DNA from 3 places in the Pseudolabrys sp. genome. Region 3 is predicted to be linked to each of the others. Evidence: predicted binding sites of a transcription regulator. Region 3 holds the regulator's gene; each other region holds the start of a gene.
What was found. The regulator LexA, encoded in region 3, represses DNA repair genes until DNA is damaged. The targets are predictions, from matches to a motif close to TGTTCNNNNTGTGTTCNG.
Positions count from the first base shown of each region.

Region 1 (3,277 bases), on a different contig from region 3:
CTGGCCGAAGCGGCAGCGCAGATCGACGATCGGCACCATGACGCCGCGCAGGTTGAGGACGCCGCGCACGAAGTCGGGCTGGCCGGCGAGCGGAGAAACGCCCGACCAGCCTTTGATCTCGCGAACCGACATGATGTCGACGCCGTAGCGGTCATCGCCGATCGCGAAGGTGACGAATTCCTGGATGCCGGCTTCGTTGCCGCGCGCGCCGGCAACCGCATGATTGGCGGCTTCGAGCGCAGCGGTCTGATCCTGATGATGCATGGTCGGTTCCCGAAGGTGGGCGGGTCAAAACGGAGGGAGCCCCTTGCGGGCGAACCATCCTGCGGACAGTCCCATCATGTCGGATGCCCCCTTATGACTGGTAAACTTGAGGGCGCGGAGGCCGCATTTTTCCGAATCACCGACCGCCATCCCGCCGGACCATGGCAGCAATGCCGGGACCGGGTGCTTTCTTGCTGCAGCCAATGGCGATCTTCTGCTAAAACGCGCGAAATTCCCGATGCGCAGGCTCTTTGCGCAGCGTTCTTGCGGACCTTCCATGACACTTTCCGTTGCCGTCCAGATGGACCCGATCGAGCGGATCAACGTCCGCGGCGATTCGACCTTCGCCATGCTGCTCGAAGCGCAGAAGCGCGGGCACGCTCTGTCCTATTACACGCCGGACAAGCTCGCGATGCTGCAAGGCGAGGTGTTCACCACCGCGCAGGCGCTGACGGTGCGCGACGAGGTCGGCAACCATTTCACGCTCGGCGAGGCAAAACGTCGGCCATTGGCTGAGTTCGACGTGGTGCTGCTGCGGCAAGATCCGCCGTTCGACCTGTCCTACATCACCACGACGCACATGCTGGAGCGCGTCCATCCGAAGACGCTGGTGGTCAACGATCCCGCCCATGTGCGCAACGCGCCGGAAAAGGTCTTCGTCACCGAATTCCCGGACTTGATGCCGCCGACGCTGGTGACGCGCGACCTCGCCGAGATCAAGGCGTTCCGCAAAGTGCACGGCGACATCGTGATGAAGCCGCTCTACGGCAAGGGCGGCGAAGGCGTGTTCCGCCTCGCGCCGGAGGATCTCAATTTCGGCTCGCTCTACGACCTGTTCGCGGTGACGTTCCGCGAGGCCTGGGTCGTGCAGAAGTTCCTGCCGAACATCAAGCACGGCGACAAGCGCATCATCCTGGTCGATGGCGACTATGCCGGAGCGGTCAACCGCGTGCCGGCGGCGGACGACCTGCGCTCCAACATGGTGCGCGGCGGCACGCCGAAGGACACTCAGTTGTCGGCACGCGAGAAGGAGATTTGCGACCGCATCGGCCCGGCGCTGCGCGAGCGCGGCCTGCTGTTCGTCGGCATCGATGTGATCGACGGCTGGCTGACCGAGATCAACGTCACCTCGCCGACCGGCATCCGCGCGATCAAGAATCTCGGCGGCCCCGATATCGCGGCGCTGCTCTGGGACAAGATCGAAGCGAAGCGAAAGGGCTGAGGCGGCCCGGAGACTTGTCAGGCCGCCCGCGGCGCCTGATCGAGATCCTCGTCGAAACCGGCGATCGAGAACACCAGACGCTGGTGGCCGGGCCGGAAGTCCTGAATCTCGCGGATCATGTCATCGACATCGGTGAGCGCCGCTTCGGCCTCGCGCCGCGCCGCCCGGGCAAGCTCAAGCTCGCTGTCCATCATCTGCCTGTCGATCATCGCGATCACCTTTGGTTGGTCCGCGCCGACCCGGAACCTAGCCTGAGTCGTTTTGTTCTGCAAATGTTCTTGTCGGCCACTGGCCGATGGGTTACAATTTTTGCGGGTGCCGAGGTCGGCCAACGACCTTGTGCGGCTTTGGGCTGGGGCTGGCCGATGGTTCAGCGGGTGAGCACGGTGGCGTTCGAGGGGATCGAGGCCCGCGCCGTCGACGTTCAGGTGCAGGTCGCGCCCGGCCTGCCCGCCTTCACCATCGTCGGCCTGCCCGACAAGGCGGTGTCGGAAGCCAAGGAGCGGGTCCGCGCCGCGCTGATCGCCTCAGGCCTCGCGCTGCCGGCGCGGCGAATCACCGTCAATCTCGCGCCCGCCGACCTGCCGAAGGAAGGCAGCCACTACGATCTTCCCATCGCGTTGGGGCTGATGGCGGCGATCGGCGCCATTCCGCCGGACGCGCTCGCCGGCTTCACCGTGCTCGGCGAACTCGGCCTCGACGGTTCGATTGCGCCGGTCGCGGGCGTGCTGCCGGCGGCGATCGGCGCCAATGCACGCAGCGAAGGCCTGATCTGTCCGGTGGGTTGCGGACCGGAAGCGGCCTGGGCTTCGCCGGAGATCGAGATCGTCGCGGCGCGCTCGCTGATCCAGCTCGCCAACCATTTCAAAGGCACGCAGGTGCTGACACGGCCGCAGCCGAAGGTGCGCGAAACCGAAGGCGCGCCGCTCGACCTCGCCGACATCAAGGGGCAGGAAAGCGCCAAGCGGGCGCTCGAGGTCGCAGCCGCCGGCGGACATAACCTGCTGATGGTCGGTCCACCCGGCTCCGGCAAGTCGATGCTGGCCGCACGGCTGCCAACCATCCTGCCGCCGCTGTCGCCGACCGAACTGCTCGAAGTGTCGATGATCGCCTCGGTCGCCGGCGAGATCGAGGGCGGCGCGCTGACCAACCGCCGGCCGTTCCGCGCGCCGCATCATTCGGCGTCGATGCCGGCGCTGGTCGGCGGCGGCTTGCGGGCGCGGCCCGGCGAAATATCGCTGGCGCACAACGGTGTTTTGTTCCTCGACGAGATGCCGGAATTCGCCGCGCAGGTGCTCGACTCGCTGCGCCAGCCGCTCGAAACCGGCGAGGTCGCGATCTCGCGCGCCAACCACCGCGTCACTTATCCGGCGCGCTTCATGCTGGTCGCGGCGATGAACCCCTGCCGTTGCGGCCGCGCCAACGATCCGGGCTTTTCCTGCAAACGCGGCGCGAACGTGCGCTGCGCGGCGGATTATCAAAGCAAGCTGTCCGGGCCGCTGCTCGACCGCGTCGACCTGCATATCGAAGTGCCGGCGGTGACCGCCGCCGACCTGATCCTGCCGCCGCCGGCGGAAGGCTCGCGCGAGGTTGCCGCCCGCGTCGCGCGCGCCCGCGACATCCAGGCCGAACGCTATGCCGCGCTCGGGCTCGAAAACGTGCGCACCAATGCGCAGGCCAACGGTCCGGTGCTGGAGGAAGTAGTGTGTGCCGACGCCGCCGGCATGACCTTGCTGCGAGACGCAGCCGACGCCATGCAGCTCTCCGCGCGCGGCTATCATCGCGTGCTGC
Region 1 is NZ_JBFWPH010000003.1:519,802-523,078, reverse strand. It holds gene AB7F10_RS11990 (chemotaxis protein CheW) at 1-264, opposite strand, end outside; gene gshB (glutathione synthase) at 542-1,486, shown strand; gene AB7F10_RS11980 (hypothetical protein) at 1,504-1,695, opposite strand; gene AB7F10_RS11975 (YifB family Mg chelatase-like AAA ATPase) at 1,852-3,277, shown strand, end outside.
Region 1: AB7F10_RS11975 (YifB family Mg chelatase-like AAA ATPase) is a predicted target of LexA. The motif match lies at 1,749-1,766, and genes of this name have one in related genera.

Region 2 (3,277 bases), on a different contig from region 3:
GCCATGCCGGTGACGTCTTCCGCCGCCGACAGCGAGAACAGCGGCGCGAGCAACTTCTCGATATGAGTCTTGAGCCAGAGGTCGAGCCGGCTCTGCACCAGTTCGCGCGCCGGGCCGGTGAGATGTTCGTCCGCCACGACGCGCACGCGCGGGCGCAGCGTGTCGTCGCCGGCGATCAGCTTGCCGACCACCTCGCCGTTCCAGCGCACCGCGCCGTCGTTCGCCAGCACGATCTGCTCGGTCGGCGCCTGCGAGAGCCGCGTGGCGCGCGCCTCGATCTCGCCGGCCAGCGCCTTCTGCGCGGCGGCGTTGAGTGCCTTCGCCTCCGAGCCGCCGGCCGAGGCATCCGGCGCAAACATGAAGCCGTCGAGCCGGCCGATGGTGTGGCCCTCGACCGTCACTTCACCCGATTTTCCGATTTCCGTTTCGAGCATCGCGTTTTCCCGCAACCGGCGCATCAAGACGCTGGTGCGACGATCGATGAAGCGTTCCGACAGCCGCTCATGCAGAGCGTCGGACAGCTTGTCCTCGACGGCACGGGTGACGCCCTGCCAATGCTCGGGGTCGGCGAGCCAATCCGGCCGGTTCGCGGCAAAAGTCCAGGTCCTGACATGAGCGATCCGGTTGGAGAGCGTATCGATTCCGCCGTCGGTGCGATCCGCGAGCGCGACCTGCCGGGAGAACCAGTCGGTCGGGATACTACCCTCCCGCATCAGAAATCCATAGAGGGTGACGGCAAGTTCGGCGTGGGTGGCCGGCGCGATCTTCCGGTAGTCGGGAACCTGACAGACCTCCCATAGCCGCTCGACCGCCGCAGCCCCGCGGGCCAGCACGCGCACGCTGTCGTCGCGCGAGGCGTGTTCAAGCACCTGAATGTCCTCGGCGATCGGTGCGCGGGTCAGCCCCTGTTCGTCCGGCACCGTGGCAAGCGTCGCCTGCAGGCTTGCAATCGATGAAAAGTCGAGCGCCGAATTGCGCCACTGTAAAATGCGCACCCCGTCGAAGGTGTGACTTTCCAGCGCACGCACCAGATCCGGATCGAACGCCTCGCAACGGCCGGTGGTGCCGAAGGTGCCGTCGCGCGTGGCGCGGCCGGCGCGGCCGGCGATCTGCGCCAGTTCCGACGGGTTGAGCTTGCGGTACTGATAGCCGTCGAATTTACGGTCGGCGGCGAAGGCGACGTGATCGACGTCGAGATTGAGGCCCATGCCGATCGCGTCGGTCGCCACAAGATAATCGACGTCGCCAGACTGATAGAGCGCGACCTGCGCGTTGCGCGTGCGCGGGCTGAGCGCGCCGAGCACGACCGCCGCGCCGCCGCGCTGGCGGCGGATCAGTTCGGCAATCGCGTAAACCTCATCCGCCGAAAAAGCGACGATGGCGGAGCGGCGGGGCAGCCGCGTCAGCTTTTTCTCGCCGGCGTAAGTGAGCATCGACAGCCGCGGACGGCTGACGACATTGGCGCCGGGCAAAAGCTTCTGCACCATGCCGTGCATGGTCGCGGCGCCGAGCACCAGCGTTTCCTCGCGCGCCCGCATGTTGAGCATGCGGTCGGTGAAAACGTGGCCGCGCTCGAAATCGGCGGCGAGCTGGATCTCGTCGATCGCCAGAAACGCGACGTCGATGTCGCGCGGCATCGCCTCGACGGTGCAGACCCAGTAGCGCGGGTTCGGCGGCTTGATCTTCTCTTCGCCGGTGATGAGCGCAACGTTGGCGGCGCCCGCCTTGTCGACGACCTTGTTGTAGATCTCGCGCGCGAGCAGCCGCAGCGGCAGGCCGATCATGCCGCTCGAATGGGCGAGCATCCGCTCGATGGCGAGATAGGTCTTGCCGGTGTTGGTCGGACCGAGGACCGCGGTGACGCCGGCGCCGCGGGCGCGCGAGTCGCGCCGGGATGGGGAGGAAAACGACAGAGACATGGCTTCAAAGGGGATCGAGGGGCCGGACAAGGGCTTCGGACAGGCCCGGACGGCCTCCGTTCACCCGGTTTTGTATCACAATGCGACGTCCGGCATGGCGAGACGTGCGAAAGGGTAAAGGACTGGAACGGGTCTGGAACGAACCGCGCCCGAATCGCTGACCACAAGCCTGTATGCGTTCGTTCACGGCGATATCTGGTCCCTCTTTCGATGACTGCCACTAGCGCCGGTAGCGACGGGTTCGCCGCGCCGCGGTTTTCGGCCGGCAAACGTTAACAACAGGGCTGCGGCGGCGGTCATTCGGCGATGGCGGCGGCGGCCTCGCATGTCGTCCCTTGGCGCTGCCGGATTTCTCATTCTGTCTCACAACGCGACGGCTCAGGGCGTCGAATTCACCGGACAGTTAAAGACCGGAACGAGTCTGGAACGAACCGCGCCCGAATCACTGACTCGCCCGCTGTATGGATTCGTTCACGGCGATATCTGGCGCGCGCCGGACGGACTCCTACAAGATGAAGTAACGACCATGGCCGGAACGGGCGATTCCGCAGCCAAATTCGTTAACGCCGGCAGGATTCGCGTTTCACCGTCGAGTCAAGCAGCGAATCGCGGAGCGCTCTCCGCCGTGATCGATCCCCGTCAGGTCTTTCCGCGTTTGATTGCGGCCTTCACCGGCCTCGGCGTGACGATGAATTCGCGCGCCTCCAGCGCGCCGGTGCCGAGCGGCGTCGGCACCTCGACACGGAACGGCACCAGCATGCGGGTGCCCTGCACCGGCACCAGCCATACCTCGGCGTCGCGCATCGCGACGAGATATTTGATGGCGGAGCGGTCCGGCACGAAGCCGGCCACCGGCGCAAACAACACGCTGCAGACCACCGCCGCGCCGGCATAGCCCTTCGCGGCCTTGACGGTCTCCATCCGCTTGAAAGTGAGCTTCAGATTGTAGCGGTAGCGCCCGTCGAACAGCGGCAAAGTGCGTTTGCAGACGCCGGGCGACAACAGATCGCCCACCGGCACATGGATCATCGAACCGGTCATCGGATCGGTGACACCGCGTTTTTCGGCATCGGTGATCGGCACCCGGTCTTGCTCGTCATCGACCGGCGGCGACACCTTGAAATCCTTGATCCGGCCGCTCTCGACGGTGATGTCGACACGGTCGGTCTTGCGCTTGGTCTTGATTTCGGACGAATAGACCGAGCCGACCGAGCGGTCGCCGGCCCACACACCCCGCACGGTGCTGGTGCCGTGGCCTCCGGCGAACAGCTTGACGAGGCCGCTGGTGCCGCCGCTCATCGTCGAGGTGTAGGCGTCCTCGTCGAGATTGAGCACCCAGCTGCCCTTGCCGATCGGCA
Region 2 is NZ_JBFWPH010000007.1:121,870-125,146, reverse strand. It holds gene AB7F10_RS18420 (helicase-related protein) at 1-1,919, opposite strand, end outside; gene AB7F10_RS18415 (DUF3108 domain-containing protein) at 2,559-3,277, opposite strand, start outside.
Region 2: AB7F10_RS18420 (helicase-related protein) is a predicted target of LexA. The motif match lies at 2,043-2,060, and genes of this name have one in related genera.

Region 3 (3,277 bases):
GGTTTCTGGCTGTCCTATCGCAGCGCGATCGAAATGATGCGCGAGACGATCGACGATCGCATTCGCGCCGTGCTGCCCGGCGACACCGGCTCGATTGCCTCGGCGCTCATTACCGGCAAACGCGACGCGATCACGCAACCCGTCAACGACGCGATGTATGTGTCGAGCCTCGCGCATGTTCTGTCGATCTCCGGCTACCACATGGCGGTGGTCGCCGGCATCGTGTTCTTCGTGATCCGTGCCGGCTTTGCACTGAGCGCTGCCGCCGCGACCCGCCATCCAATCAAGAAATGGGCGGCGGCCGCCGCGCTGGTTGCCGCGACGTTCTATCTGCTGCTGTCGGGCGCGGAGGTCGCGACGCAGCGCTCCTACATCATGGTCGCGATCGTGCTGATCGGCGTGATGGCCGACCGGCCGGCGCTGACGTTCCGCACGCTCGCGGTCGCCGCCTGTGCGGTGATGCTGCTGACGCCCGAGGCCGTGGTGCATCCGAGCTTCCAGATGTCGTTTGCCGCGACGCTCGCGCTCATCGCCGCTTACCGCAATGGGCTGCCGTGGCGTGCCGACGCCGACACGTCGGCCGGCGCGCGCCTCGCGCTGTGGGGCGGACGCGAGATTGCCGGGCTGGTGATCGCCTCGCTGGTGGCGGGCCTCGCCACCACGCCTTACGCGGCGTTCCATTTCCATCGCCTCGCGCCCTATGGCGTGCTGGCGAACCTCGCCGCCATGCCGGTCGTCTCGGCCTGGGTGATGCCGATGGGTATCCTCGGCACGCTGGCGATGCCGTTCGGCTTCGACGGCCTGTTCTGGCCGCTGATGGGTGCCGGCATCGACTGGATGGTGACGGTCGCCCTGTGGGTCGCGGCGTTGCCGGGCGCGGTGGGGCACATCCACGCCTTCGGCATCGGGCCGTTGCTGCTGGCGACCGCCGGGCTGCTGCTGATCGCCATGCTGCGGACACCGCTGCGCTGGAGCGGGGCGGGACTCGCGCTTCTGGCCTGCCTCTGGGTTTACGTCACGCCGAAACCGGATCTGCTGGTGTCGGCCGACGGGCAAACGGCGGCACTCCGGCAGGCCGACGGCCGGCTCGCCGTTCTCCACGCCGGCCGTGACAATTTCGCCTTGCGCGACTGGCTCGCCGCCGACGGCGATAGCCGGACCGTCAAGGACGACACCCTGAAGGCGGGTGTCCGCTGCGATCCTGTCGGCTGCACCGGTCCTTTCGCGAACGGCAGGGTCGCCGCATTCAGCGAGACAATCGAGGCGCTTGCGGAGGATTGTTCACGTGCCGCAGTGATCGTGACGCCGCGCGAGGCTCCTGCGACATGCAAGGGCATGCTGATCGACCGTGGTGTCTGGCGAGCCCACGGCGCCAGTGCGTTGCGCTGGACCTCCGCTGGCAAGGGGAGCGCCGCCATCGTCGAATGGGCGCGCCCGGCGGGCGAGGCGCGGCCCTGGAGCGGCCTGCGGGTGCAGGCGACCGCAACTGCGCCGTCGCCGGCGAAGCGGCGGCCGGCGCAGCGCGATGCCACGCCGCCGGACGGCGCGCGCGAGGCCGACGATTAGGCTGGAACGGTCTCAGTAGCGCCGGAACAGGCCGACAAGCCGGCCCTGAATGCGGACCCGGTTCGGCGGCAGGATACGCACCTCATAGGCGCTGTTGGCCGGCTCGAGTGCGATGGAGGCGCCGCGGCGGCGGAACCGCTTGAGGGTGGCTTCCTCGTCGTCGATCAGCGCCACCACGATGTCGCCGGTGTCGGCGGCGTCGCTGCGGCGGATCAGGGCGATATCGCCGTCGAGAATGCCGGCCTCGATCATCGAGTCGCCGCGCACTTCGAGGGCGAAATGCTCGCCGGTCGAGAGGAGGTCCGGCGGCACGTTGATGGTGTGGCTGCGGGTCTGGATCGCCTCGATCGGCGTGCCGGCGGCGATGCGGCCCATGACGGGCACGGCAATCGGGTGCCCGGCGCTGCCGCCGTCATCGTCGGCGGCCACCGCACGGACGCGGCCGAGGTCGCCCTCGATGACACTCGGCGTGAAGCCGCGGCTGCGCCCGGAGCCAAGCCCATGGGCGACCGAATCGGGCAGCTTGATCACTTCGATGGCGCGGGCGCGGTTGGGCAGGCGGCGGATGAAGCCGCGCTCCTCCAGCGCCGTAATCAGCCGGTGGATGCCGGATTTCGACCGCAGATCGAGCGCGTCCTTCATCTCGTCGAACGAGGGGGGGACGCCGGTTTCCGTCAGCCTCTCGTGCAGGAAACGCAGAAGCTCGAACTGTTTGCGGGTCAGCATGGATTTCCTCGGATTTCCCCAGTTCCGGCCCCGCGCATCCCACGCATCGGCCAGAAACAAATCATGAACGGACACTATCCGTTCCAGTTGTGTTCCGCAACCGATTAATTTGAAGTGAACAATGCGAACGGCCGCTAAAGGCCGAACTTAAGGATGACGCAGGGCGAGCCGGCCTTCGCCGCCGGCGCACGCACCTCGCGAATCAACAGGCAGTCCGCCACGGCCAGTGGCGCCATCAGCGAGCTGTCCTGGTTCGCCAGCGGCGTCGCGACCGGGACGCCATCCGGGCCTTCGCTCAGCGTCGCGCGCAGGTAGTCGGCGCGTTCGTCGTTCTCCGGCATGTCGCGGCCGAGCACCGCCGCTTGCGGGGCATGGATGACGTCGCGGCGGCCGGCGAGGCGGCGCATCAGCGGCACCAGGAACAGGAACGAGCACACGTAGGACGACACCGGATTGCCCGGCACGCCGAGCACCTGCATGGGGCCGAGCTTGCCGTGCATCATCGGGCGGCCGGGGCGCAGTGCGACGCGCCAGAACGACAGGTCCATGCCCTCGGCGGTCAGCGCCTTCTGGACGAGGTCGTGCTCGCCGACCGATGCGCCGCCGGAGGTGAGCAGGATATCGGCGCCGGCGTCGCGGGCGCGACGGATCGCGGCGCCGATGGCGTCGAGGCTGTCCCGCGCGATGCCGAGTTCGATTGCCTCGCAGCCTTCGGAGCGCACCAGCGCGGCGAGCGCAAAGCCATTCGAATAGACGATCTCGCCGGGCTTCGGCGCCTGGCCGGGCGGCACCAGTTCGTCGCCAGTGCCGAGCACGGCGACCTTCGGCCGGCGCACCACCTTCACCGCCGGATAGTTCATCGCGGCGGCGAGCATCAGGTCGCGGTCGGTGAGGCGGCGGCCCTTGGCGAGCAGGACGTCACCTTCGCGGAAGTCGATCGCGGCAGGGCGGACATGGCGGCCGGTCTTGATGGCGAGCTTGATCA
Region 3 is NZ_JBFWPH010000005.1:190,358-193,634, reverse strand. It holds gene AB7F10_RS16430 (ComEC/Rec2 family competence protein) at 1-1,566, shown strand, start outside; gene lexA (transcriptional repressor LexA) at 1,579-2,292, opposite strand; gene AB7F10_RS16420 (molybdopterin molybdotransferase MoeA) at 2,427-3,277, opposite strand, start outside.